One region of the Streptomyces sp. NPDC044044 genome, then DNA from elsewhere that is predicted to be linked to it. Evidence: riboswitches for the same ligand, from Rfam matches in the RefSeq annotation. Region 1 holds a riboswitch; each other region holds the start of a gene.
The links. A riboswitch is a leader RNA that binds a small molecule or an ion and turns the genes downstream of it on or off. The one in region 1 is predicted to bind cyclic di-AMP.
Positions count from the first base shown of each region.

Region 1 (9,335 bases):
CGTACTGCACGGCCTGCTCAACACGTTCGGTGTGCGCATCGTCGGCCTGCTCAACAGCGTGAGCGTCTGGTGGCACGTCTTCGGGGTCGCCGTCATCGTCGGCGCCCTCGCCTTCTCCCCGGACTCGCACCAGTCGGCGTCCTTCGTCTTCACCGAGTTCGTCAACAACACCGGCTGGGGCAGCGGGCTCTATGTAGCGCTGATCGGGCTGCTCATGGCCCAGTACACCTTCACCGGGTACGACGCCTCCGCGCACATGACCGAGGAGACGCACGACGCGTCGACGGCCGGGCCCAAGGGCATCGTCCGGTCCATCTGGACGTCCTGGATAGCGGGCTTCGTCCTGCTCCTCGGCTTCACCTTCGCCATCCAGTCGTACGACGGCGCCCGCGAGTCGGCGACGGGGGCGCCGCCCGCCCAGATCCTCCTGGACGCGCTCGGCGCGACCACGGGCAAGCTGCTCCTGCTCGTCGTGATCGGCGCGCAGCTCTTCTGCGGCATGGCGTCCGTGACCGCCAACTCCCGGATGATCTACGCCTTCTCGCGGGACGGAGCACTGCCGTTCTCGCACGTCTGGCACTCGGTCAACCCACGTACGCGCACGCCCGTCGCGGCGGTATGGCTCGCGGCCCTCGGCGCGCTCGTCCTCGGCCTGCCGTACCTGATCAACGTCACGGCGTACGCGGCGGTGACGTCGATCGCCGTCATCGGGCTCTACATCGCGTACGTCATCCCGACCCTGCTCCGGCTGCGCAAGGGCGAGGAATTCGAGCGCGGGCCCTGGCACTTGGGCCGCTGGTCGCGTCCGATCGGTGTCGTGGCGGTGGCCTGGGTGGGCGTGATCACGGTCCTGTTCATGCTGCCGCAGGTCTCACCGGTCACCTGGGAGACCTTCAACTACGCCCCGATCGCGGTCCTCGCCGTCCTCGGCTTCGCCACGACCTGGTGGCTGGCATCGGCCAGGCACTGGTTCCTCAACCCGGACCACGAGCGCACGGCGGCCCGCGAGGCGGCCCGCAAAGGGGCGCCGGAACCCTCCGATCCCTGACCGTTCCGACGACGGTCCGGGCTCGCACTCGGCCCGCCGCGGGACGCGCGACGGGCCAAGGAGGCGATACCCGATCGGACGCCATGCCCTGTCCGGCTATGCTCGGGGGGTGCGTCCGCACGGACCGTTAGCTCAATTGGCAGAGCAGTGGACTTTTAATCCATTGGTTGTGGGTTCGAGTCCCACACGGTCTACCACTCAGGCCCAGGTCAGGAACGTTCTGACCTGGGCCTGTGGCGTCGGTAGCCCGAACGGCCCCTCCTCGCCTGCGCCCCCGCGGCCCGCGGGCGACGCTGGGCCTGCCAGGTGGCCGATCCGGAGGTACAGCATGGGTTCCGTACGACGGGCTCTCGTGATGGTGCTCGTGCCGCTGCTCGTCGGCGTATCGGCCGGGTGCGGCGGGTCCGGGAGCGGTACCGACAAGGCCACCGAGCGTGCCCGCCCCGCCGAGCTGGCCTTCGAACACCCCGGAGTGCTCGTCAGCAAGGCGCAGCTCGACCGCGTGCGCGCCCACGTCGCGGCGCGCGAGCAGCCCTGGCTCACGGCGTTCGAGCAGATGCGGGACAGCAAGTACGGCGCGGCCGACTACCGGGCCAAGCCGTACGCCGTCGTCGAGTGCCCGCCCGACACCCGCCCCGGACAGGGCTGCGTCGAGGAGCGCGAGGACGCCATCGCCGCGTACACGCAGGCCCTGCTCTGGAACATCACCGGCGACCGCGCGCACGCCAAGAAGGCCGTGCAGATCATGGACGCCTGGTCGCGGGTGATCACCGGGCACACCGAGGCCAACGCGGGCCTCCAGACGGCCTGGGCCGCCTCCTCGTGGGCCCGCGCGGCCGAAGCCGTGCGCTACACCTACGACGGCTGGACCGACGGCGAGCTCCTGCGTTTCGAGCGGATGCTGCGCAACGCCTATCTGCCCCAAGTGCGCGACGGAGCCGCCGACTTCAACGGCAACTGGGACCTCCTGATGGCCGACGCGACCATCAGCATGGCGGTCTTCCTCGACGACCACGAGTCCTTCGAGAAGGCGGTGACGCACTTCAGGACCCGGGTGCCCGCCTACTTCTATCTGAAGTCGGACGGCCCGCTGCCCGTCTCTCCCGCGGGCAGCGACATCAACACCCCGGCGAAGCTCCAGAAGTACTGGTTCGGGCAGAAGACCTTCGCCGACGGGCTCTCCCAGGAGACCTGCCGGAACTTCAAGCACGCCAGCTACTCGCTCGCGGCCACCGCGCACATCGCGGAGACCGCCTGGCATCAGGGCGTCGATCTGTACGGCGAGGTCAAGGACCGGCTGCGGGCCGCCCTTGAGTTCCATTCCAAGTACCAGCTGGGCGCGCAGGCGCCGGACTGGCTGTGCGGCGGCAAGGTGCAGCGCGACATGGGGCCCGACACCGAGGTCGGCCTCAATCACCTGCGGGACCGGCTGAAGCTGGAGCTTCCGCAGACGGAGAGGTTCACGCGCGCGCAGCGGCCCGAGGGGACGGACGACCTGTTCGTGGCCTGGGAGACGCTGACGCACGCCGAGAACGCGTGAGCGGCGGGCTCCGTTCGCCGGTGGTTCTCAACCGGTTCGCTTTCACTCCCCCTGATGGCGTAGAGTTGCATTCAACGGCGCGGGGTGGAGCAGCTCGGTAGCTCGCTGGGCTCATAACCCAGAGGTCGCAGGTTCAAATCCTGTCCCCGCTACTAAAGACCGAAGGCCCGGATCCAGAAATGGATCCGGGCCTTCGGCGTTTTCCCCGTCGTTCCCTCGTTGCTCTCTCGTCGCTCCCTCGTCACTCCGTCGGCCCACACCGGTCGCCCCGCGCCGCCGCTTTGGGAACCCTGGTTGAGCGTGGTCATGGATCTGGTCCTGGCCGCGGGATTCGGCAGGAGAAGACCGGTGGGGCTGCGAGGAGGAAGTGGTGGGGGCGAGGCTCCCGATGTCCGGCATGAGCGGGCGCTCGTGCGGGCCCTTCCGCTGCTGCTCATCGTCGCCGGGGTCGTCTACGACATCGCGACCCCGCCCGCCTTCACCGCCGCGCCCCTCTTCACCGCCGCCCCGCTCATCGCGGCCCCCTTCTACTCGCTGATCAGCACCACCCTCATCGGCGCCGGCTCCTGCGCGGCCGTGCTCGCCCTGCACTTCAAGACCAACACCACCACCGACGTCGAAGCCGTCACCGAACTGATCACGGTGACGACCGTCGCCGTGCTCGCCGTCGTCATCAACCGCGTCCAGCGCCGCAGCGACAAACAGCTCGCCTCCGCCCGCTCCATCGCCGAGGCCGCCCAGCGCGCCGTGCTGCCGCAGCCGGACCCCCGGATCGGCGGTCTCGACGTCGCGGCGCGGTACGAGGCCGCTGAGGCCGACGCGTTCATCGGGGGCGATCTGTACGCCGTGCAGGACACCCCGCACGGCGTGCGCGTCATCGTCGGTGACGTACGGGGCAAGGGGATGGGCGCGGTGGCGGCCGTCGCCGTCGTCATCGGGGCGTTCCGGGAGGCCGCCGAGCAGGAGGCCACGCTGGAGGCGGTGGCCCAGCGGCTGGAGCGTGCTCTTGCGCGCGAGGGCACGCGGCGCGACGGGCTCGACGCCTTCGAGGGGTTCACCACCGCCGTCCTGGCGGAGATCTCGCACGGCGACGGTCTCGTGCGCCTCATCAACCGCGGGCACCCGGGACCGCTGCTCCTGCGCGGCGACGGGCGGCTGTGCGTGCTGTCCGCGACCGAGCCCGCGCTGCCGCTGGGGATGGGCGATCTTGGTGCCTGGCCGGACCGTGCGGACGAGACGGAGTTCCCGCCGGGGGCGATGCTGCTCCTGTACACCGACGGGCTCTCCGAGGCGCGTGACAGCCGGGGCGAGTTCTACGACGCGGCCACCCGGCTCGGGGGCCGCATCTTCCCCGGACCCAACGGCCCGGACGCCCTCCTCGCCACGCTCACCGAAGAGGTGCGCAGGCACACCGGGGGCGGCACGACCGACGACATGGCGCTGCTCGCGGTGCGGCGGCCGTTGGTGACGGGCGATGCGGGGACCGAGGGCGGGGTCGACGCGGAGATCGATGTCACCGGCCGTGACTGAAGAACACCACTCCGCATAACAACTGACGTACTGTCAAGGAAGTGTGAAGCTCCGGTGTGTGAAGAAGTGGCGTCAACTCGCCCCGTTCCGCACCCCCGTGTCCCGTTAAGTACGGGCCAAAGGCGTTAACGATCAGTCGGAACGGCTTGGAATACGGCCCCGCTGTCTATTAACGTTCGATAACGCAGCGCGGTCGTCCCAGCCGTCACTCGAGTCGGCTCCGCGCGCACGCGCCTAATCCCGAAAGGGAGCCGGGGAACCACTAATTGGGGTGAATCGGGCATCTGTGCATCCGTGCCAGGTGTTCGTAGGAGACCTTCCTGCTCCGAACCCGTCAGCTAACCCGGTAGGCGAGAAGGAAGGAAAGGAGTGCGCCCCAGTGGCGTCCAACCGCCCTGCCCCCCAAGGCGCGTACGTACCGAATGACGACGACTTCGGTGGGTACGAAGACAGTTCCTGGGAGGAATGGAATCCCACCGAGGAGTCCATTCGCCCCGTCCGCGGCAGGCACCGCGTCCACAAGCGGGGCGGTGGCGGGCTCGCCCGCAGCTCCACAGTTCTCGGCGTAGGCGTCATCGCCGCAGTCGGCGCGGGCGGCATCGCCACCGCGCAGGGCGGCAAGCCCCCGGTCTCCATCGAGATGCCGGACCTCTCGGCCGTCACGGACTCGCTGCCGGAGGCCAAGTCGCTTCCGGGCGTGGGGTCCTTGATATCCGACGACTCCTCCGACTCCGCCGCCGCGGACGGCGGCGTGATCGTCGCCGCCGCGCCCCTGAGCGCCGCCGGGGTCAGCACCGCCGACGCCGAGCAGGGCACCACGGACGCCGGAGAGGCACTGCGGGCCCGCATCATGGAGCAGGCCGAGAACCAGCAGGACCAGGCGGACGACGCGGTCCAGAAGGCGGCCGAGGAAGCCGCCGTCAAGCAGGCCGCCGAACAGGCCGCCGCCAAGCAGACCGCGGCCGAGAAGAAGATCGCCGCCGAGAAGGCCGCCGCGAAGAAGAAGGCCGAGGCGGAGGCCAAGCGCAAGGCCGAGGCGGAGCGCCTGGCCAAGCTCGCGAAGAGCTACACCCTCCCCGTCGCCTCGTACACGCTCACCGGCACCTTCGGTCAGCCCGGCTCCATGTGGTCCTCCGGCTACCACACCGGCCTGGACTTCGCCGCTCCGACGGGCACGCCCATCAAGGCCATCCACTCCGGCACCATCAAGGAGGCCGGCTGGGCGGGGGCGTACGGCTACCGCACGATCCTCGAACTCGACGACGGCACCGAGCTGTGGTTCTGCCACCAGTCCTCGATGAACGTCAGCGCGGGCCAGAAGGTCACCACCGGCGAGACCATCGGCCGCGTCGGCGCGACCGGCAACGTCACCGGCGCGCACCTCCACCTGGAGGTCCACCCGGGCGGCGACTCCACCGGGGTCGACCCGGCGGCGTGGCTGCGCGGCAAGGGCCAGTCCCTCTGAGGAAGCCCCAGAACCCCGGCGGTCCTGGCGACAACCCCCCGACGCCAGGGCTGCCGGTTCGGCATGCCCGCTCCTCCCCGTGCCCGGGTCGCTCGACGGAATTCCGCGGTCCGCAAGGGCGTTGATCCCCGTATGACTTCTCTCCGCAAGCTTGGCTCGTCCGACCTCGAGGTCTTCCCGCTCGCCCTGGGCGGCAACGTCTTCGGCTGGACGGCCGACGAGGCGCAGTCCTTCACCGTGCTCGACGCCTACACCGCCGCCGGCGGCAACTTCATCGACACCGCCGACGTCTACTCGGCCTGGGTGCCCGGCAACAAGGGCGGGGAGTCCGAGACCGTCATCGGCAACTGGCTCGCCGCGCGCGGCAACCGCTCCGACGTCGTACTCGCCACCAAGGTCGGCGCCCACCCCGACTACAAGGGCCTGTCCGCGAACACCATCAAGTCCGGTGCCGAGGAGTCGCTGCGCCGCCTGCGCACCGACTACATCGACCTCTATTACACGCACTACGACGACCCGTCCGTCCCGGTCGAGGAGATCATCGGCGCGCTCGACGAGCTGGTCACGTCCGGCAAGGTGCGCGCGATCGCCGCCTCGAACGTGAGCGCCGACCGGCTCCAGGAGTTCCTCGACTTCTCCGACCGCGAGGGCCTCGCCCGCTACTCGGCGCTCCAGCCGCACTACAACCTCGTCTCGCGCGACACGTACGAGGGCACCCTTGAACAGGTCGCCTCGCGCTCCGGCCTGGCCGCCGTCCCGTACTACGCGCTCGCCTCCGGCTTCCTGACCGGCAAGTACCGCCCGGGTGCGAAGGTCGACAGCGCGCGGGCCGAGGGCGCGGGCAAGCACCTGGAGACGGAGCGCGGCCCGCGGGTGCTCGCCGCCCTCGACCAGGTCGCCCAGGAGCGCGGCGCCGAGGTCGCGACCGTGGCCCTCGCGTGGCTCGCGGCGCAGCCGACGGTGGCGGCGCCGATCGCCTCCGCCCGTACGGTCGAGCAGCTGCCCGCGCTGCTCGCGGTGGGGGAGTTCGAGCTGACGGACGCCGAGGTGTCGGCGCTGACGAAGGCTTCCGCCTAGAGGCCCTGGCCGTTGTAGGGGTTGTACGCGGGGTAGGGCATCGCCGGTTGTGCGTACGGATATCCGTACGGGGGCTGGTGCTGGTGCTGGTGCGGATAGGACTGTGGATACGCCTGCGGGTACGGCTGCCGGTATCCGTACGGCGGCGGCATCGGGACGAACACCGGTGCCGTCGCGCGTGCCGCGTACGCCAGGGCGGGCCGTGCCGCCTCGCGGCGCTCCCACAGCGCGTGCAGCAACTCCCGCTCCCGTACGACGAAGTCGGCGCCGGCGCGGCCCTTGCGCCCACGGTGGCGAAGGAGCGCGAGAGACGTCGCGTACGTCTCGTACTGGGCGACCGTGCGCGCCGCGGCCTTGCCCTGGGTGTACGAGGCGTAGTCGCGGGCGAGGGTGCGGGCGCGCATCGTGCCGAGGGCGTACGGCTCGGGCGCGGTGAGCCAGCCCGCGAGCGCGTACGCGGGCAGTTCGGCCCGCACGATGCGCAGGCCGCGCTGTCTGATCCAGATCACCAGCCAGGTGAGCAGGCCGAAGGCGGGCAGCATGAAGAGCGCGTACACGGCGAAGAAGCCGTAGTCCCCGAAGGCCGCCGAGCCGTTCCACAGGGCGTGCAGGCCCATCGCCAGGAGGAGTCCGCCGACCGGGAGCAGGACGCGGCGCCAGTTCTGGCGCTCCGCGCTGAGCGCGGCGATACCGAAGCCGATGCCGGTGAGCACGGTGAAGAGCGGGTGCGCGAAGGGCGACATCACGACGCGTACGAAGAAGGTCGCCGCCGTCACGGACGCGAGCCCGGTGCCGCCGTTGATCTGGTCGGTGCCGAAGGCGCTGCCGAGATAGAGGATGTTCTCGGTGAACGCGAAGCCGGTCGCGGTCACTCCGGCGATCACCACGCCGTCGACGATTCCGGTGAACTCGCGTCTGCGGAAGAGGAAGACGAGCAGCACGGCCGCGGCTTTCGCGCTCTCCTCGACGATCGGCGCTATGACCGTCGCGCCGAGGGTGTCCGCGCTGGTGGGGTCGGCCGTGGCGGTGGCTATCCAGCGGGTCGCGAAGCTGTTCGCGACGATCGCTATGAGGGCGGCCGCGCAGGCACCCCAGGAGAAGGCGAAGAGGAGGTTCCGCCAGGGGCCCGGCTGGACCCGTTGCAGCCAGCGGAAGGCGGCCACCAGGAGCGGCACGGGAAGTGTCGCGAGGCCGAGCCCGACCAGGAAGCCTTCGGTGCCGGTCTGTTCCCTGACCAGGGCCAGGATGACCAGGCCGGACAGGGCGAGCAGCGTGACCAGGGCGGCCGCGCGTATCGCCCGCCGCTGCCACCAGCGCGCGTGCCGCAGCCCGGCGGGCCCAGCGGGGGGCATCGGGTGCGGGAGCGGAGAACGGATGGCCACCCGTTGACCCTAACGAGGGACAGGGGTGGGCCGCGACGGTGTCTCGGGCCCCGTGGCCGGTATCTCAGGTCCGGCGGCCGGTTGTCTCAGGTCCCGCGGCCGGTTGGCTCAGGCCTCCTGGCCGGATGTACGGCGGAACAGCAGGTCATGGACCACGTGTCCCTTGTCCAGGCCCTGGCCCTCGAATCGGGTGAGGGGACGGAAGGAGGGCCGGGGCGCGTACCCGCCGTCGTCCTGGGTGTTCTCGAAGCCGGGGTGCGCGCTGAGCACCTCCAGCATCTGCTCCGCGTACGGCTCCCAGTCGGTCGCGCAGTGCAGGACGGCGCCGGGCTTGAGGCGGGGCGCGGCGAGGTCGAGGAAGTCGGGCTGGATGATGCGGCGCTTGTGGTGGCGGGCCTTGGGCCAGGGGTCGGGGAAGTACACGCGGAGGCCGTCGAGGGAGGCGGGCCGGAGCATTTCGCGGAGCAGGATGACGGCGTCGCCGTTCGCTACGCGGATGTTGGTGAGTTCGTTCCGCTCGGCGAGGCCGAGGAGGTTTCCCTGGCCCGGGGTGTGCACGTCGACCGCGAGGATGCCGGTGTCCGGGTCGTCCGCGGCCATCTGGGCGGTGGCCTCGCCCATGCCGAACCCGATCTCGAGTACGACGGGGCGCTCGCCGCCGAACAGCTCGGCGAGGTCGAGGGTGCGCTGCCCGTCGATGTCCAGGCCCCACTTGGGCCAGAGCCGCTGGAGCGCGTCCGCCTGGCCTGTGGTGACGCGGCTGCGCCGGGGCTGGAAGCTGCGGATCCGCCGCTCGAAGTGGGAGCCCGCGGGGTCGGGCGCGGGGCCCTGCGGGAAGCGGGGCTCGCCCTTGGGGCGGGGGGCTTGGGGGCGCTCGGGGGTGGTGTTCGACTCAGGCACAGTGGGGCGATTTTAATCCCCAACCCCGCCCCTTCCCGAAAACCCGCTGCGCGGGGGCCTTGGTGGCCGACATCTTGTCCGGGGTCCAGGGGGGGCGGAGGGACCGCTCCTACACCGCTCCTACAGCACCGCCAGCACCCGCCGGGCCACTTCCCTCCCAATAGGGAGAGAAGCCGTGGCCGCAGGCGATGGCGCGTTCAGTACATGCACGGCCCGCACCCCACTCCGGATCAGGAAGTCATCCACCAGCGTTCCGTCACGCAAGACGGCCTGCGCCCGCACCCCCGCCGCCGCAGGCACGAGATCATCCGGAGTCACCGCAGGCAGCAGCCTCCGCACCGCCGCGGTGAACGCCCCCTTCGAAAGGGACCGCCGGAACTCCCCCGCCCCATA
Region 1 covers NZ_JBWKFG010000020.1:688-10,022, forward strand. Annotated here, with positions in the region: gene AC07AG_RS42335 (amino acid permease) at 1-1,048, shown strand, start outside; tRNA gene AC07AG_RS42340 (tRNA-Lys) at 1,170-1,245, shown strand; gene AC07AG_RS42345 (alginate lyase family protein) at 1,377-2,588, shown strand; tRNA gene AC07AG_RS42350 (tRNA-Met) at 2,667-2,740, shown strand; gene AC07AG_RS42355 (PP2C family protein-serine/threonine phosphatase) at 2,895-4,118, shown strand; cyclic di-AMP (ydaO/yuaA leader) riboswitch at 4,340-4,486, shown strand; gene AC07AG_RS42360 (M23 family metallopeptidase) at 4,498-5,583, shown strand; gene AC07AG_RS42365 (aldo/keto reductase) at 5,716-6,660, shown strand; gene AC07AG_RS42370 (PrsW family intramembrane metalloprotease) at 6,657-8,012, opposite strand; gene trmB (tRNA (guanosine(46)-N7)-methyltransferase TrmB) at 8,151-8,942, opposite strand; gene lhgO (L-2-hydroxyglutarate oxidase) at 9,063-9,335, opposite strand, start outside.

Region 2 (9,335 bases), on a different contig from region 1:
GCGGGTGAGCTCGTCTACTGCTACAACATCGTCAAGCCCCGCAACGTCATGCCCGTACATGGCGAGTGGAAGCACCTGAAGGCCAACGCCGACCTGGCCATCCGCACCGGCGTCGACCCCGACCGGGTCGTCATCGCCGAGGACGGCGTCGTCGTCGACCTCGTCGACGGCCGCGCGTCCATCACCGGCAAGGTGCCCGCGGGCTACGTCTACGTGGACGGGATGACCGTCGGCGGCGTCAACGAAGCCTCGCTGAAGGACCGGCTCACGCTGGCCGAGGAGGGCGTCGTCACCGTGGTCGCCATCGTCGATGCCGACACGGGCGCGCTCGCCGAGGCCCCCGACTTCCTGGCCCGCGGCTTCGTCCACGACGAGACCACCTTCGAGTCCGTCATCCCGATGATCGAGAAGACGCTGGCCACCGCAGCCGAGGAAGGGGTCGGCGACGCCCACCAGCTCGAGCAGCTCATCGCTCGTGCCGTGGCGAACTGGGCGTACCGCACACACCGCCGCAGGCCCCTGATCATCCCGGTCATCATCGACGCCTGAGCGAGACCTGACCTTGGCCGCCGGCACCGGCCACACGAGCGTCATGAGCGGGGAGTTCAATGAGCGGGGACAAGAGCGGGGGCCTGACGGACCGGGCCGCCGTCGAAGAGAGATTCCGGCACGACTGGGGGCTCGAACTGCCAGAATCCATCTTCCGGTTCTGGGAGTTCCTGGGAGCTCTCGGCCCGGACGGAGAGCGGGCGCTCCGGGACCTGGACGTGAGCCCGGTCGGCATCCTGGACCTGTTCGCAGACCCTGGTCTGCGACCGCGGGACGGCATCGACGTCCGGGTGCACGGTCGCTACTACCGCGATCCGCCGGAGTTCCTGACCTTCCTGCACGGCGGCTCCGACGGTCTGCACCACGGCCTGTGGTTCGACGACGGCCGCACCTGCAGCGGTGTCGCCTCCTACTACAACAACGACGGCGGCGGCATCGACACGCGTTCCAAGACCCCGCTCGAAGCGGTGCGGGTGATCCTCGAACGCTGCTGGCGCGACCTCGACGACGACGTGCAGGACGACGAGGAGGGGTCGGCCCGGCGCTCGCGCCTGGGTCTGCTGCGCGATGCGCTGACCGCCGTCGAGACGGGTGAGCGCACCGAGACGGGCCTCGCCTACTCCAGGGCGTACGACATGGCCGTCCCGCCCGTGGACCCTGACCGGATCACCACGCTTGACGGCGCCGGCGCACTCGCGTCGGGCGATTCCGCGCTGGGCCGCCCTGCCCACAACGGGGCCGACGAGTACAAGTTCGCGACGTACATGTACGGCCTGTTCGACGAGGCCGAGGCCCTGGGGGAGTCCCTGGACGAGGCCCGCCGCCGCTGCTCGGCGGGCGACCCGACGGAGGCCCTTCTGCTGGGCCGCGACCTGCACTGGGCGTCCGCGGGTGACCCGGCGCGCGAGGCTCTGGCGAACGAACTCCTCGTGACGGCCTATCGCGCGCTGGGCCGTCCCAGGCTCGCGGAGATAGCGGACGCCCACCATCGGCACCGTTCCTTGCCGCAGGTGGACGTCCTGGAGACGAGCGGGGAGCAGGTCTAGTACGGACCGTTCACGTTGTCGATCGAGCCGTACCGGTCGGCCGCGTAGTTGCAGGCGGCGGTGATGTTGGCGACCGGGTCGAAGCTGTCCAGCGACGTCCCGGGCACGTGGTACGCGGAGAATGTGGGGGCGATGACCTGCAGGAGCCCCTTGGAGGGAGTTCCGGCGGCGGCGTTGGAGTCCCAGTTGTTCGTGGCCAGCGGGTTGCCGGAGGACTCGCGCATGACGTTGCGGTGGATTCCCTCGTAGGAGCCGGGGATGCCGCGCTCGGCCATGATGTCGAGCGACTCCTTGATCCAGCCGTCGAGGTTGTTGGCGTACGACTTCTTCGCCGGGGCGGCGGCGGGCTCAGCGGCGGGCGCGTTCGTGCGCTTGGAGCGGTCCGCCCGCTCGGTGGAGGCCTTGGAAGCGCCCTCCTTGTCGAGGGTGAGCCGGAGACCGGGGCGGATCAGCTTCGGGTCGTCGCCGAGGGCGCTGCGGTTGTCCTCGTACAGCTTCTTCCAGCTGCCGCTCACGGAGTGCTCTCGGGCGATCTTGGAGAGGGTGTCGCCCGCGACGACGACGTAGGTCTTCGGGGCCGCGGCGGGCTTGGCGGCGGTGTCCGCCTGCGCCGCTCCGGCGGTGGTCGCGCCGAGCACCGGGAGGACGAGCACGGCCCCGCCCGTGCCTGCGGCGGCGATACCTCTGGTGAGCGAGCTGGACTTGGGACGGCGGTGCTTTCCCTTTGCAGGCATGACGAATTCCTCTCCGTCGCCTACGAGGTGAGCTGTCGGGTTCGGACGGGAGATGTCCGGTCGCGCTGCAAAGGCGACTTCACCCCGAGCCGTTCCGGAATCCGGATCGGCGGCTTACCTGGGTCCCCCGCTCCTGCCGGGCGTATGTGAGTGGGTGGGAGTGATTCCGGACAGCGGCAGGATTCGGCGTTCCATCCGGATTGACGGTGACGTTAGGCGAGAAAGCCCGGACAGAACAAGGTCAGAATTCAAATAGAAATGTGCGAGGCCCGGCCGCCGACCACCGGAACCCCGTGTCCTCTTTGATCGAAAAGCCCAACTTTCTTTGCGTGGAACGGAAATGTGCTCAGCGGCTCCCGTGGGCGCGGCCTCCTGTGTGACCCGTTTCACTGAATGGGGAAGGGGGCGGAATGCGGTTCGACGGGGCATCGAGGTATGCCATTTAGTTGGACCTCGCCGCAATGCAGGGGGAAATCTGTATATGACTCTAATGATGCAAAGGAGTATCTTTTTGGCTCAAAAATGGACATACTGCGGATGTTGCTCGTCGTGCTAAAACGGGGCGTATCGCCATCAATGGCGGCTTGATCGCCGCACGTGGTGGGGGCTGACGGCGGTTCGTGGGCGGGTGATGAGGGTGATGATCGGCCGCTGCTCCCGCCGTCCCTTTCCGTTTGGCCGCATGCCGTTGGGGCGGACCCCGAGGAGGAGCCGCCCCAACGGCGCGTAATGGCACGGGTGTTAGTGCTTGCCGGACCGCTCGGCTGCCCGCCAGACATCATCACCGCGATCGGATCCCTTCAACCTGCGTGGGAAACAAGCTTCTTGTGTGTTTGCTCGGCAGGAATGGGAGCACATGGTCGTCTGGAGGTTGATAAAAATGGTTCCCCTGATTGTGGTACTTCTTCTGGCCCTGCTCCTCTTCGGTGCGGGATTCGCACTGAAGGCGTTGTGGTGGGTCGCGGTCATCCTGCTGGTCGTCTGGCTGCTCGGCTTCGTGATCAAGCCCGCTGCGAGCGGCGGCCGAAAGGGCCGCTGGTACCGATGGTGACGCGCACTTGACGCGCACCCGAATGCGCACCTGAATGCGACAACACAGAGCGGCGCGGCGCCACGGGCGGTGGCGTGCGTGCCTGAGGGGTGGGCCTGACCTGGGACGGTCAGGCCCACCCCTTCGTCGTTCTCCGGCCGCACCTCGCGCTACGCCGAAGACCGCGCCCCCGGTCGTCCGTTGGCCCTGGCCGCCACGGTGCGCGGCCTGGGGGTCAGGGCCGCGCGCAGAGCCGGTGCGAGGACGTGGCGGGTCTCGGACGGGGTGAGGGCGGCGGGGGTGGGGAGAGGGTTGAGGTAGCGGGTGTAGATCAGGCCGCCGAGGATCGTCGTCACGGCGGTGGCGCGTGCGGTCGCGTCCTGGCCGCCCAGAAATTCAACAAGCCGGGCCAGCAACTCGCGTTCCAGGTATTCACGGATCACCGCGGCGGCCTCGTCGCCCTGGGCGGTGAGCGCCAGGAAATCGGCGTCCTCCCACAGACCCGTCACCGCATCGATCAGACGCTCGGGAAGGGTGGTCGGGTCACCGCCGAGGACATGATCCACCGTCAGCGCATTGGCGCACTGGAACTGCATCACATCCGCGAACAGGCCCTTCTTCGAGCCGAAATGGTAGGCGATCAGCGCCGGATCGACTCCGGCGGCGCCTGCGACCGCGCGCAGAGTGGTGCGCCGGTAGCCGCGCTCCAAGAACAGCGCACGGGCGGCCAGGACGATCGACTCACGGGTCGGCGGATTGCCGCGGGGACGGCCTCGTGTGCGCGCTGGAGCAGGGGCTTCGTTATTCATCAGCGTTGAGCCTGCGCACACGGATCGGCACAGTCAAGGGCGTTCCGGGAGCCACACGTTCAGGGAACCACACGATCCGGCAACCACACGACGGGATGTCCCGACACCATGCGCATCGCAGTCTTCGGCGCCAACGGACCGACCGGCCGCCACCTCACCGACCAAGCCATCGCCGCCGGCCACGAGGTCGTCGCCGTGACCCGCCGCCCCGGCTCACTCGCCCCGCGAACAGCCCTCACCGTGGCCGTCGCAGATGCCACCGACCCGGCAGCCGTCGACGCCGCGATCGGCGGGACGGATGCCGTCCTTTCCGCGCTGGGCGCACGATTCAGCAAGGAGGCCGTCACCACGTACTCGGCGAGTGCCAGGGTCATCACCGAGGTCATGGCGGGTCACGGCATCAAGCGGCTGCTCGCCGTCAGCTCCAGCATCGCCGACCCGCACTGGCGCCCCACCGGCGCGCACTTCTTCAACCATGTGCTCGACCCGCTGGTGAACCGACGGCTCGGCCGCACCCTCCACGAGGACATGCGCCGTATGGAGGCCGTGATCCGGGAGACGGACCTCGACTGGACCCTCGTCCGGCCATCGGGCCTCTTCGAGCACTCCGTCGTCACGGACTACCACACAGCCGAGACCAGCGCCGACGGCGTCTTCACCGCCCGTGCCGACCTCGCCGCGAGCATGCTGCGCGAGCTGGCGGAGCGGGAGTACGTCCACCGGGCCATGGGCGTGATCACCACGGCCGTGAAGCCGAACATCGCCAAGCTGATCTGGAACGAAGGCGTGAAGAAGAAGTGAGCCGGGCCGCCGAACTCCCGGACACCGCAAGGGCGTTCCTCGCTCGCCCCCACACGGCCACCCTCACCACCCTGCGCCCCGACGGCACGCCGCACGTGACCCCTGTCCGCTTCACCTTCGACGCTGCCGCCGGCCTGGCTCGGGTGACCACGCGGGCAGGGGCCCGCAAAGCCCGCAACGTGACGGCGGGCGGCCCGATGTCACGTGTCGCGCTCTGCCAGGCGGACGGTTTCCGGTGGATCACCCTCGAAGGCCGGGCCGTAGTGACCGACGATCCCGTGCGCCTGGCCGAAGCGGTCCGCCGCTACACCGTCCGCTACCACGCGGCCCCGCCCGCCCCGCCGGACCTGGCCGTCATCGAGATCACCCTCGAACGCGCCCTGAGCCTCAACCTCTGACCCCCCACGTCTGACGCCCAGCCTCAGGCTCCCTGCGGCTGACTCCCTACCTCTGACTCCCCACCTCAGACTCCCCGCCTGAATGTGAAGTGACCCCGCGATGCCCACCCTCTCCGTCCTCGGATCCACCCTCCACTACCGGGAGTCCGGCGACCCCGACGGGCTGCCGTTCGTCTTCCTCCACGGCAACCCCACCTCCTCCCACCTCTGGCGGAACGTCCTGCCAGGTGTGGCCGCGCCCGGCCGCCGCCTCCTGGCTCCCGATCTCATCGGCATGGGCGAATCCGGCAAGCCCGACCTCGCCTACTCCTTCGACGATCACGCCCGCCATCTCGACGCCTGGTTCGACGCCCTCGGGCTTGCCGAGGCCGTTCTCGTCGGCCACGACTGGGGCGGAGCGCTCGCCTTCGACCGCGCCGCCCGCCTTCCGGATCGCGTCCGTGGCATCGCCTTCACCGAGGCGATCATCAAACCGCTGGTCGGCGATGAATTCCCCGCGGCCGGAAGGGAGTTGTTCACGCTTCTTCGCACTCCCGGCGTGGGCGAGGAGATGATCCTGGAGAATTCGCTGTTCATCGAGGGGCTGCCGGACACCTTCGCCACCCCGATCGACCCCGCGGACCTGGCGGTCTACCGCCGCCCCTTCCCGACCCCGCACAGCCGCCGCCCGGTACTGGCATGGACCCGCATGATGCCGCTGGACTCAGAACCCGCCGACGTCGTGGCCCGCATCGAACGCTACGACGCCTGGCTTGCCGCCAGCCCCGAAGTCCCCAAGCTGCTGGCCGCATTCGAACCGGGACCGGGCGCGATGACCGACCAGGGAGCCGTCGCCTGGTGCGAGGAAAACATTGCGGGCCTGGAGGTCTCCCGCCACGGCCTCGCGGGTCACCACTCCCCGGAGGACCGCCCCGAAGAGCTGGCCGCCGCGATCAGCGGCTGGGCCGCCCGCCACGGACTGGAGCGCGCATAGCCGGGCGGCCTGCCTCGAACACCGGGACGGATCCCGCCGGAGGGCAGAGCCGCCCAGTCGGCCGGTGAGCAGGGCACGCCGGTACGCCACCCCAGCTCAACCGCCTGATCACCTCCATCGGCTTCCCTGTCAAGTTCTAGTGTTCAGAGATCTTCCTTGAGTGGCTGTTGCCCGGTTGAGTGTGATCCAGCTACCCGACCTCATTGAGCTGGCGTCGGGCGCCCGAGCAGCCTCCGCCCGACGGTGTTCGCGCCAAACGGTCGGGTGCTGCTTTGTTCGTCCCATGGAAAGACCAGCGAGTTTCTTAATAGATGCCATGGTGAAGTTGTACTTACGGCAGGGTGGACCGCATGTTAAGACGAAAGCGGCCAGTCCAGAGCCGTGCGATCTCAAACCGCATGCGAACTGTCTTTCGAGGAATCGACGGACAGCAGCTGACAAGTAGGGATGTGGCGCTGCACTATTCAGCTAGCCTCATCGAGGATGTGCCACAGAGGGCGGGGGTGAAGCTGGTTTCCGCGAGGAGGATTTCGCGCTCACGATTCCACGTAGGACTTTCCACTGACGGAATTGGACTCACGGATATCACCAAGCGTGCGGCGCTGGTGTCCGACACGTTACTACTCACTCACCAGGAGGGCGAAATTCGCCACACTCTGGGAGAGCGAAACTTTCCTGGCACCAACAATTCACGCATGGGCGGTGCCCCGGTCGGCGCAGAGGTAATTGAATATGGAATCTACTGCCCCAACCTTGAACGGCTTGGCGAATGGATCATTGGCGCTGAGGAAATGCTCAAGATGGGCCTCGTTTGGTACCTTCCAAATTACTGGGTGAAGTCACGCACGTATCAGGGATCTTCCATGCCGATTGAGGCCGTCGACTATCTGATCCGTGATGGGCGGGCTGTGGACGCTTCCGGGGCTGAGCCGATCAAGAGCCAAGTGGTTCGCCCCATCATGCAGATGGACCTTCCCTTCATCGAGGGTGTAGATCTGACCACCTTCAGCAAAATCACAGCGGAAGAGTTCGACTCATATATTGCTTTCCGTGGCTTCCTTCAAAGCAGCCTACTGGCGATGGACGATTCACTGAATGCCGTCCAGTCGGAGCGTGAACTCCTGCGGCTCGGTATGGAGATCAAAGACCAGGTGCGTTCGATGCGATTCGAAATGCAGAAGGCGCGAAGGAAGGGGGCTGTCGCCTCAAGTGGCGCCTTGATCGGATCCGTTAGCACGATTCTCGTGGCCGTCTACGGGCCTGCTTTGCAGGCAGCCATCGCCGCTATTGGCGCATCGGGCGGGATGTGGTCCATCATCCACTCTGCCGCAGAAAATAACACCCGCCATCTCCGTGAGGACAAGTGGTACTACGTGTGGGCGCTGGCCAAGAAGAGCGACGCTGGCACCCTTTGATCTGGCCCTGATCGGACCCCTGGTTTCTACCTGCTCCTTTCGAGAGCACAACCCCGGCCGGAATGGCGCGCTGAGAAACGAGAGCCTGAATACACGGATCGAACGTGCGGCTCTTCTTCGCCCGGGTCAGCGCGCTTGCCACCTGACCGTGCAGGTAGCGGCCATGACGAAGACGCTGAGCAGGCAGCTCGAAGACAAGCAGTGATCCGCCCTCCTGCCGCCGCAGGCCCGAACTCAACAGCAACTGCACGAAGCTGGTGTTGCGCAGCTCAACCCTCGACTTCCATCCAGAAACCGGCACCCCGCCACGAGTGTGCCCGCGCAGGCCGACGTCCGACCACAAACCCCAGGTCCGCGGCGCCAGCCAAGAGACCCGTGCGCTGACCGAGTCGACGGCCCGGTCCTCGCGCCGTGCCGCATCGATCGGCAACGGGAAGACCTTCGCCCACCTGAACAGCTTGGTGTACGCCGCCACTTCCCGATTCCATTTGGTACCGCTGATGCGGCACGAATTTTCCGGAGCCCTGCATCTCCAGTGCCGAAAGTCCCGCAGATCCTGCCGCGACGCATCCCGCCAGGCCACCCCGCGCGAGGACAGAAACGTCAGCAGTATCCGCATGTCCGCCGCGTAATTTCGCCTCGTCTCCCTTTCCAATAGCTGGAACTCGGCTGACCGAACAAAATCCAGCAGTTCCCGGTCCACGACGCACTCCGGGGTTAAGAAGACGGGATCCCCCGGCCGCAGTCCGATCCCGGCCACCGCCTCCGGCAAGTCTCGTACCCCTAGGACGCCCTCCGTCGGCAGGGCCCCCACCGCCCTCGATCCGGCACCCACACCACACGCCACTCACGCAACGGACACCCTCCCTGATGCTTGAACACGCCCAGTCATCAGGGAAAGCGCCAAGATCACCACTACCTGGGATGAGGGCAAGGCCCCGCTGTACGCTGCGACCATGCAGCCGTCCGCGTCCTCCTCGTCACCAGGTTCCACCCAGCCGGGCCGTCTCCCCGAAACGGCTGAGCGCGGCCTGCTGACCGAGCGGATCGCGCGTCAGCTGGAACACGAGATCCGCTCCGGTGAGATCGAGGTCGGGGCCAAGCTGCCCTCCGAGCGTGACCTGGCGGCCCAGTTCGGCTCCAGCCGCAACGTCGTGCGGGAGGTGCTGCGGCGCCTTGAGGCGCAGCACCTCATCGAGGTCGCTCCGGGGCGCGGATCCTTCGTACGTGAGCAGACTTCGGGCCAGGCCCGGGGGTATGACGCGCTGTACCGTGCGGGCCGGCCCACGGTCCGTCAGCTCATCGAGGCACGGCTTCCGTTGGAGGTCGAGATGGTCCGGCTGGCCACCCGGCTGGCCACGGACGAGGACATCGCGGTGATGCGGGGCGCGTGCGATGCCCTGGAGTCGGCCACGGACGTCGTCGTCAAGGCGCAGGCGGACATGGAGTTCCATGACGCGATCGCGGTGGCGAGCAAGAATCCCGTACTGCGGATCATGCTGTCGTCGATCAGCGGAATGATGTTCGAGATGATGCTCCGCTCGAACTCGGATCCCTCGATCGGGGAGCCCGGTGTGCCG
Region 2 covers NZ_JBWKFG010000007.1:192,758-202,092, reverse strand. Annotated here, with positions in the region: gene AC07AG_RS26485 (ribonuclease J) at 1-549, shown strand, start outside; gene AC07AG_RS26480 (ADP-ribosylation family protein) at 609-1,595, shown strand; gene AC07AG_RS26475 (LysM peptidoglycan-binding domain-containing protein) at 1,592-2,329, opposite strand; cyclic di-AMP (ydaO/yuaA leader) riboswitch at 2,332-2,496, opposite strand; gene AC07AG_RS26470 (DUF5670 family protein) at 3,210-3,380, shown strand; gene AC07AG_RS26465 (TetR/AcrR family transcriptional regulator) at 3,530-4,168, opposite strand; gene AC07AG_RS26460 (NAD(P)H-binding protein) at 4,277-4,969, shown strand; gene AC07AG_RS26455 (pyridoxamine 5'-phosphate oxidase family protein) at 4,966-5,367, shown strand; gene AC07AG_RS26450 (haloalkane dehalogenase) at 5,468-6,340, shown strand; gene AC07AG_RS26445 (hypothetical protein) at 6,790-7,755, shown strand; gene AC07AG_RS26440 (hypothetical protein) at 7,655-8,374, opposite strand; gene AC07AG_RS26435 (FadR/GntR family transcriptional regulator) at 8,712-9,335, shown strand, end outside.
Region 2: another riboswitch for cyclic di-AMP. It lies ahead of AC07AG_RS26475 (LysM peptidoglycan-binding domain-containing protein); the one in region 1 lies ahead of AC07AG_RS42360 (M23 family metallopeptidase).

Region 3 (9,335 bases), on a different contig from region 1:
ACTCCGGCAGATCACCCGAACATGCTCCTCACGACGAGGTTACGTACGTCCTGTACATTTTTTACAGACGCCCTTGGGGAGCAGCCGGCCCCCGGCAGAGGAGAGACGCGCCATGAACCGACCCATCGCCCGCCATGTCCTGCCCGAGTTCACCGAGCGCACCAGCGCGGGGCGCCGGACCCTCGACCCGTACTCGAAGCTGCTGGAGGAACGCATCGTCTTCCTGGGCACGCCGATCGACGACACCTCGGCCAACGACGTGATGGCGCAGTTCATGCACCTCGAACACGCGGCGCCGGACCGCGACATCGCGCTCTACATCAACTCCCCCGGCGGCTCGTTCAGTGCGATGACGGCGATCTACGACACGATTCAGTTCGTCACCTGCGACGTGGAGACGACCTGCCTGGGGCAGGCGGCGTCGGCGGCGGCCGTCCTCCTTGCCGCGGGCACACCCGGCAAGCGGTTCGCGCTGCCCGGCTCCCGCGTGTTGATCCATCAGCCGTCGCTCGCCGAGCCGATCCAGGGCCAGGCGACCGACTTGGCGATCCAGGCCGACGAACTCCTGCGCACCCGCGCCGCCCTGGAGAGGCTGCTGGTCCAACACACCGGCCAGAGCCCACAACGCGTCGCGGCCGACATCGAGCGGTACAAGATCCTCAGCGCCACCGAGGCAGTCGACTACGGCCTGGTGGACAGGCTCATCACGAGCCGCAAGTCGTCCCTCCGCGCCCCGGACGCACGGTGATCAGCCGATGCTGCCACCCGAACTTCCCCCACTGCCCGCACTCACCCGCGCCGAGGGCGAGTTGATCGACCGGTATCTCGAAGTGGTCGACCTGGTGGGCCGGATCAACCCCGCCCGCGCCTCGGACACCTACGGCGGACTGCGCGCCGCCCAGGCCCTGGTCGGCAGCGCGACCGCCCTGCGGGACGCACTGACGCTCATGCACCAGCGGGGCGAGAGCGCCGTGCACGCCCCGACGTTGGCACGAGCGCTGCGTGTGCTCGACGGGGAGCGTCGCGCGGGCCGGGTCACCGTGCCACCCCCGTCGGCATCCTGAGCACCCGTCACCCCCGCTGCCAAATCCCGAAGCGCCCGGGTCCGGTCTCAAACGAACCAAACGGGCTACCTCGTTCGGCGTAGACAATCGTCATTATTTGAGACGTCTTCAGTTGCGTCAGAGGTGTACGCGATGGCCGGAATTACTCGTTCCGGTGCTGGTCGAACGATCGCCTGGTGACGCCTCCCGATCCCGAATCCGACCTTGTCCACCCGAACGGTTCAGCCGTGAGGAGCCTCACAAAACGCCGTTTCGGCTCGGAATTCCACCCCTTGACGGGTCAAGATCCCTTCCGACGACAAGCCCCCGCCACAGCGGCGGGGCGGTCCGGGCGGACGCCGAGTCCTGCCGCCGCCCGGATGACCGGTCGACATCGGTGCATCGGCAGGAGTGGAGGACCCAGGCATGACGGGTCGGTCCGGAAGGTCCGGACGCCGACCCTTGGGGTGAAGCCGCACACCGCGGCCGGGCAACTTCGCCAGCCCGAATCCGACAGGTCATCCTTCACAGGCGGTTGACGAAGGGTTGCGCATGACCGCGCTGAATCATGTTCCGTCGCTGCTCACCAGGGCCGGTTCCGTATCGGCCCTCACGCTCGCCGTCGTAGGCGGCACCCTCGTGGCCCCCGGGCTCACGTCGGAAGCAGAGGCCGCGACACACGGGACCAAGGCGCTCAAGATCGCTGCCTCCAAGAAGGGCTCTCCGTACGGCTACGGAGCCGTGGGGCCACACCGGTTCGACTGCTCGGGCCTGACGCTCTACTCGTTCAAGCGCACGGGCAAGAAGCTGCCGCGCACCGCCGCGCAGCAGTACAACAAGACCCGCCACGTCTCGGCGTCGAAGCGATCCCGCGGCGACCTGGTCTTCTTCCACTCCGGCCGGAGCGTCTACCACGTCGGCATCTACGCCGGGAAGGGCAAGATCTGGCACGCGCCCAAGAGGGGGACCGTCGTGCGCCTCGAGAAGATCTGGACGAAGAGCGTCTCGTACGGCCGGGTGCGCTGACAGCCCGCCACTGACCGTCGACCGCAGACCTGTCGGAGGGCGGCGGCGGTGGCCGCACGGCCGCTGCCGCCGCTCGACCGGCCCTCCGGTCGGCGCGCCCGACGGGCGGGGAGCGCGTCGACGCGGATACTCGGTCGCCATGTCCGAAAACAACGGTGCCCGCTCCACGGGTGAGTCCTCCGACGCCCGCAACGAGACGACGCTCGAACGCGCCGACCGGAACTTCTCCGAGATCCTCCAGGAACTGCGCGTCACGCAGGCCGGGGTGCAGATCCTCTTCGCGTTCCTGCTGACGCTCGCCTTCACCGAGCGCTTCACCTCGCTCGACACGGTGCAGCGCACCACGTACGTGACCACGCTGCTGCTCGCGGTCCTGTCCGCCGCGCTGTTCACCGCGCCGGCCGCCGTGCACAGGTCGCTGTTCGGGCAGCACTCCAAGCCGCGGATCGTGCGGGTGTCGTCCCGTCTCGCCGGCATCGGCATGGCGGTCCTGGTGTTCGCGCTCGCCGGTTCCGTACTTCTGGTCGTGGACGTGGCCGTGGGCCGCACCGGCGGGATCATCGCGAGCGCGGGCACGCTGGTGGTGTGCGCGGGCCTGTGGGGCCTGCTTCCCGTTCTGGTGCGCGGCGCGGACAAGGGCCGGGACCCGGAACCGGACACCGGCGCGTCGGACGGCGTCAGGCCATCAGGGCCTCGGTGAGGAGCACCAGGCCGAGGACGCTCAGCGCGACGCCTGTGCCGCCCTCGATCGCGCGGGCCGTACGCGGCCTGCGCAGCCGGCGGCCAAGACGGTCCACCAGGAGCGCGACGACCGGGAACCACACCAGGGCCAGGACCACGATGATCGACGCGAGCAGCAGTGTCCTGGGCATCGCGGGGCTGCCCGCGGGCACGAACTGGGGCAGGACGCTGAGGAAGGTGATCGGCGCCTTGGGGTTGAGGGCGTTGGTGAGGAACCCCTGCCGCAGGCTGCCCCCGGCCGCGGGCTGTTCCGCGCCGTCCGGCGCACCGGAACTCGCCAGGGGCCGCGCCGCCGACCGCAGCGCGCGATACCCGAGGTACAGCACATAGGCACCGCCGAGGACCTGCAGCGCCCGGAACAGCGTGGGAACCGCCGTGAGGACCGCGGCGACCCCGGCCACCGCGAGCGCCGTGTGCACCAGGAGCCCGCCCGCGACACCGATCGCGCAGGTGACCCCGGCGCGGCGGGAGGCGAGGGAGTTGCGCACCACGACGGCGAAGTCGGCCCCCGGCATGGCGACCATGCCCGCGGCGACTCCCGTGAAGGCGACCAGTTGAGCGTCCATGGCCGCCAGCCTGCCGTTCTTCTGCCTTCAGCGGGTATGTGGAATATCCTGGATCTGCCTAAAGCAGGCGTTTAGCCCCACGCCGGCGGACAGCCCCCACCGCCCGTCGGCTCCTGCACCGGGAGACACCATGTACGACCCGACGCGGCTCGCCGCACTGGTGGCGGTCTCCGAGGCCGGGTCGATCACTCGCGCCGCCGAGCGCCTCGGCTACACCGTGCCCGCCCTCTCCCAGCAGCTGGCCAAGCTCGAACGCGAGGCGGGCACCGCGCTCCTGGTCCGCCACCACCGCGGGGCGCGGCTGACCGGCGCGGGCGAGCTGCTGCTCGCGCGGGCGCGCCGGGTCCTGGACGAGATGGAGCAGGCCCGGCACGAACTGGCCCAGCTGGCGGGCCTGTCCGGCGGCAGGCTGCGCGTGGGGACCTTCGCCACCGCCGGGATCCATCTGGTGCCGCCCGCGCTGACCGCGTTCCGCCGCGCCCATCCGGACGTCGACCTGACGGTACGGGACTATGAACCGCCGCTCGGCGTCGCGGCCGTGGCTGCGGGCGAGGTCGACCTGGCCCTCACGCACACGTACGAGCCCGCGGATCCGGTGGCGCTGCCCGCGGCCGTGACCGCGGAGCCGATCCTGGTCGAGGAGCTGGTCCTGGTGACCTCGCCCGGCCACGCGCTGGCGAGCGCGTCGTCGCGGCTGCCTCTGACCGAGCTCGCCGGGCAGCCGCTGATCAGCATGGCGCCGACGCATCCGCCACGGCAGGGCGTGGAGTCCGCGCTCGTACGGGCCGGGGCCACGCCTTCGGTCCTGGTCGAGACCCCGGGGTACGCGCTGGTGTGCGCGCTGGTCAGCGCCGGGCTCGGCGTCGCCGTCGTACCGGAGATGGTGGCGAGGACGGCGGCCACCCCGGTGGGGGTCAGGCCGCTTGAGCCAGGGGATCTTCGCCGCACGATCTCGGTCGTCCACCGCACCGACGAGTCACACCCCGCGGCGGACACCTTCAGGGCCCTGCTCCGTGGGGCCTTCGGACGCTCACCGGGGTGAGGGCGAGGGGGCCGCTGTCCCGCCGCGGACGGGCGCGGTCCACGGCAGCGCGATCCAGACCGTCTTGCCGCCCTCGGGGGTGGGCGTGACCGAAAGCCTGCCGCCGCACTCCATGGTCAGCCAGCGGATGATCACCAGACCTCGGCCGTTGTCCTGCTGGACGGCGGCGGGCAGCCGCTTGGGGTAGCGGGGGTGGCTGTCGGTGACGCCGATGCGCAGCTGCTCCTCCCGGTCGAGCTCGATGTCCACCGTGAAGGTGGGCGACTGGCCCCGGGTGTGCTGGACGGCGTTCGTGGCCAGTTCGGAGACGATGAGCCGGACCGTGTCCGCCACTTCGGTATCACCTGGCAGGCCCCACTCGGTGAGGATGTTCGAGACGAATTTCCGGGCCGCGGAGACCGAGGCAGGAGCGCTCGGCAGGGTGACGGATGCTTCCTGAAGGTCTGCCATGGCGACGTGTCCCTTTCCCACCGGGGCTCGGCTCCGACTCGTAGCGGAAGGCACGAGGACAGTCCCGGAATGGTGCTTCGCGCCAGCCTGCCACTCTTGGGGTGCTCAGAGGTGGCCATCCACCAAGATGTGCATATATCTGTCGCTCGAAGCGGTGAACTCTGCTACGAGAGACCGTATTTGGGCGGCAGGTCGGCGCTTCCTCTACTGTCGCCGGGAAGAGGGCGGAGGGAGGCCGAAAAAAGAGGCTCCGTCCGAAAGGAGACGGACATGCGGTACGGTCCCGCGGTGCGCCGACGGAAACTCGGCGCCGAACTGCGTGCACTGCGCACGCACGCCGGGCTCACCAGTGGCCAGGCCGCGGACCGGGTCGGCTGGCATCAGTCGAAGGTGAGCCGGATCGAGACGGGGCGTAGCAGCGTCAAGGCGGCCGACGTACGTCTCCTGCTCGAGGCGTACGAGGTCAAGGACCCCCGACTGCGCCAGTTGCTGGTGGCGTTGGCGGGCTCGGACGACGACGGCGGGCGCCGCCACTGGTGGCACGCCTATCGCGAGCTGCTGCCGCCCGCCTACCGCGACTTCATCAGCCTGGAGTCACAGGCCTGTCGGATGCGCACCCTGGAGACCACCGTCGTGCCCGGCCTCCTGCAGACGCCGGACTACGCGCGTGCGGTGACGCGGGCCGCGCTCGACGGGCTGCCGGACGAACAGGTGGACACGCTGGTCGAGGTGCGTCTGGCGCGTCAGGACGTGCTGCGCGCGGCTCCGCCGCTGCGACTGAGCGTGATCCTGGACGAGGCGGTGCTGCACCGTCCTGTGGGCGGGAATCATGTGCTCGCGGGTCAGTTGAAACGGTTACTGGAAGCAGCACAGTTGCCCCATGTACGACTTCAGGTGTTGCCGTTCGCCGCCGGAGAGCACGTGGGCCTCATCGGATCTTTCGTTATCTTCTCCTTTCCGAACATTGCTGATCTGGATGTGGTTGTTCTAGACCACTTGACGAGTAGCCTCTACCTCGAACGGAGAGAAGACCTCCAGGCATACACGGCTGCCTTCAACTCCCTTCAAGGAAAAGCACTTTCACCCGAGGAATCAACGGATCACATCGCCGGGATAGGTGACGGCGCGTAAGGGGGCACCATGACTGCACTGCCTCGGCACGTACCCTCCAGCACATCTCTGCACGGCGCACGGTGGCATCGCAGCAGCCGCAGCAACGGCATGAACAACTGCGTGGAGACAGCCTCGCTCGCTTCAGGGCCGAAGCAGGGGCTTCTCGCCGTGCGCGATTCGAAGAACACCGCAGGGCCCGCCCTGCTCTTCTCACCCGCCACATGGGAGGCCTTCGTCCACGGCCTCCGGTGACTACCGGGGTGCGGTGCGGCTGATCACTCGTACGGCATCGGCGATCTGTGTGCCGGTGAGATCCGCACGTGCGGTCAGCCGCAGCCGCGAGATGCCGTCGGGCACCGACGGCGGACGGAAGCAGCCGACGGCGAGGCCGGAGCCCCGGCAGTCGGCGGCCCACCGCACGGCGGCTTCCGGTGACGGGGCACGCACGGAGACGACGGCGGCGTCGGGACGTACCGCCGAGAGACCTTCCGCCGTGAGGCGTTCATGCAGCTCGGCCGCGACCGCGCGGGCCCGTGCCGCGCGCTCCGGCTCCCGGACGAGCAGCCGCAGGGCGGCCAGTGCCGCACCCGCGGCGGCGGGGGCGAGCCCGGTGTCGAAGATGAAGGCGCGGGCCGCGTTGACCAGGTGGTCGATGACCTTGGCGGGGCCGAGGACCGCGCCGCCCTGACTGCCGAACGCCTTCGACAGGGTGACCGTGGCCACCGTGTGGGCGGAGCCCGCGAGCCCGGCCGCCTGCGGTGCGCCCCGTCCACCGTCGCCGAGCACACCGAGCCCATGGGCGTCGTCGACGATGAGTCCGGCGCCGAACTCACCACAAACGGAAGAGAGTTCGGGGAGTGAGGCCGCATCGCCGTCGACCGAGAAGACCGTGTCCGACACGACGACCGCGGGGCCCGTGTGAGAGTCCAGCGTCTTGCGCACCGCTTCGGGGTCGGCGTGCGGCACCACCTGCGTCGTCCCGCGCGCGAGGCGGCAGCCGTCGATCAGCGAGGCGTGGTTGCCCGCGTCCGAGACGATGAGCGAACCGTGCGGGGCGAGAGCGGTGACGGCGGCGAGGTTCGCGGCATATCCGGAGGAAAGGACCAGGGCGGCCTCGAAGCCGCAGAACTCGGCGAGCTCGCGCTCCAGTTCCGCGTGCAGCTCCGTGGAGCCCGTCACCAGGCGGGATCCGGTCGCCCCGCCACCCCAGCGGCGGGCAGCGGCCGCGGCGCCCTCGGTGATCTCGGGGTGCCTGGCCAGGCCCAGGTAGTCATTGCTCGCCAGGTCGAGGAGGCCGCCGGAGTCGGCGGGGCGGGGGCGCAGGGTGCGGACGAGTCCGGTCCGGGCGCGCAGGCTCGCCTGCTCGTCGATCCAGTCGAACGGCGCGCTCACCATGAGGGTTCCTCCGGGTCGTCATCACTGGCCGGTTTGTAGACAGTGCACAGACCCTAGCCGTCAGGCCACCGGGCCAGGATGTGGCAATACCCACACCTCTCAGCGTTTCTGTTGTGCGAAGTCTCCTTGGAAAGGGAGGCTCTCGTACGTAAGGATCAGCGCCATGGATCTGCTGAACACGCTGGTGGACAAGGGGCTTCGGCGCGAGCTGCCGACCCGTGAAGAAGCGCTGGCCGTGCTGGCCACCTCCGACGACGAGCTTCTCGACGTGGTTTCCGCCGCCGGGAAGGTACGGCGGCAGTGGTTCGGGCGGCGGGTGAAACTCAACTATCTGGTCAATCTGAAGTCGGGCCTCTGCCCGGAGGACTGCTCGTACTGTTCGCAGCGTCTGGGCTCGACGGCCGGCATCCTCAAGTACACCTGGCTGAAGCCCGACGAGGCATCGCAGGCCGCCGCGGCCGGGGTCGCGGGCGGCGCCAAGCGGGTCTGCCTGGTCGCCAGCGGGCGCGGTCCGACCGACCGCGACGTCGACCGGGTGTCGCAGACCATCGAGGCGATCAAGGACCAGAACGAGGGCGTCGAGGTGTGCGCGTGCCTCGGGCTGCTCTCCGCGGGCCAGGCGGACAAACTGCGCACAGCGGGCGCGGACGCGTACAACCACAATCTCAATACGTCCGAGGGGACGTACGGCGAGATCACCACCACCCACACGTACGCCGATCGCGTGGACACCGTGCAGCAGGCGCAGGCCGCGGGCCTCTCCGCCTGTTCCGGTCTGATCGCGGGCATGGGCGAGACGGATGAGGACCTGGTGGACGTGGTCTACGCACTGCGCGACCTCGACCCCGACTCGGTGCCGGTCAACTTCCTGATCCCCTTCGAGGGCACCCCGCTGGCCAAGGAGTGGAACCTCACCCCGCAGCGCTGCCTGCGCATCCTCGCGATGGTCCGCTTCGTCTGCCCCGACGTGGAGGTGCGGATCGCGGGCGGCCGTGAGGTGCATCTGCGCACGATGCAGCCCCTGGCGCTGCACCTGGCCAACTCCATCTTCCTCGGCGACTACCTGACCAGTGAGGGCCAGGCCGGCAAGACCGACCTGGAGATGATCGCGGATGCCGGTTTCGAGGTCGAGGGCACGGACACGGTGACACTGCCGGAGCACCGCGCGGACGCGCTCGCGGCGGCGGGGTGCGGATCGCACGGGGAGGCCGGGGGCGGCTGCGGGCCGTGCGGCTCGTCCGAACCAGCCGAGACGGCCGAACCGGCCGCCGTGCCCGAGCAGTCCGCGCCGTCGGACGCAGCGGAGCCCTCGGAGGCACGCACGGACCTGGTGGCGGTACGCCGCCGGGGCGCGGGAACGGACCTGGCACCCAATGCCTGACCTCTCCGTTCCCGAACTGCTCGACCTGGACCGGCGCCATGTGTGGCATCCGTACGGCCCCATGCCCGGCCGCCAGGAGCCCCTGGTCGTCGAGTCGGCGAGCGGCGTGCGGCTCCACCTGGCGGGCGACGGGGGCGAGTTGGTCGACGGGATGTCGTCCTGGTGGGCGGCCATCCACGGCTACAACCACCCCGTGCTCAACGACGCGGTCCGCGATCAGCTGGACCGGATGAGCCACGTCATGTTCGGCGGGCTCACCCATGAGCCCGCCGTCCGTCTGGCGAAGCGCCTTGTCGACATCTCGCCGGACGGCCTCGAGCATGTCTTCCTCGCGGACTCCGGTTCGGTGTCGGTCGAGGTCGCGGTCAAGATGTGCCTGCAGCACTGGCGCTCGCTCGGCCGGCCGGACAAACGGCGGATGCTGACCTGGCGTGGCGGCTACCACGGGGACACCTGGCAGCCCATGTCGGTGTGCGACCCCCAGGGCGGCATGCACGAGCTGTGGCAGGGGGCGCTGCCCCAGCAGGTGTTCGCGGACGCGCCGCCGGCGGGGTTCGAGGCGTACGACGACGCGTACG
Region 3 covers NZ_JBWKFG010000001.1:222,262-231,596, reverse strand. Annotated here, with positions in the region: gene AC07AG_RS01080 (ATP-dependent Clp protease proteolytic subunit) at 113-748, shown strand; gene AC07AG_RS01075 (hypothetical protein) at 756-1,064, shown strand; cyclic di-AMP (ydaO/yuaA leader) riboswitch at 1,429-1,592, shown strand; gene AC07AG_RS01070 (C40 family peptidase) at 1,596-2,069, shown strand; gene AC07AG_RS01065 (DUF6328 family protein) at 2,209-2,769, shown strand; gene AC07AG_RS01060 (LysE family translocator) at 2,747-3,376, opposite strand; gene AC07AG_RS01055 (LysR family transcriptional regulator) at 3,507-4,418, shown strand; gene AC07AG_RS01050 (ATP-binding protein) at 4,407-4,868, opposite strand; gene AC07AG_RS01045 (helix-turn-helix domain-containing protein) at 5,139-5,999, shown strand; gene AC07AG_RS01040 (DUF397 domain-containing protein) at 6,009-6,233, shown strand; gene AC07AG_RS01035 (8-amino-7-oxononanoate synthase) at 6,234-7,376, opposite strand; gene bioB (biotin synthase BioB) at 7,540-8,757, shown strand; gene AC07AG_RS01025 (adenosylmethionine--8-amino-7-oxononanoate transaminase) at 8,750-9,335, shown strand, end outside.
Region 3: another riboswitch for cyclic di-AMP. It lies ahead of AC07AG_RS01070 (C40 family peptidase); the one in region 1 lies ahead of AC07AG_RS42360 (M23 family metallopeptidase).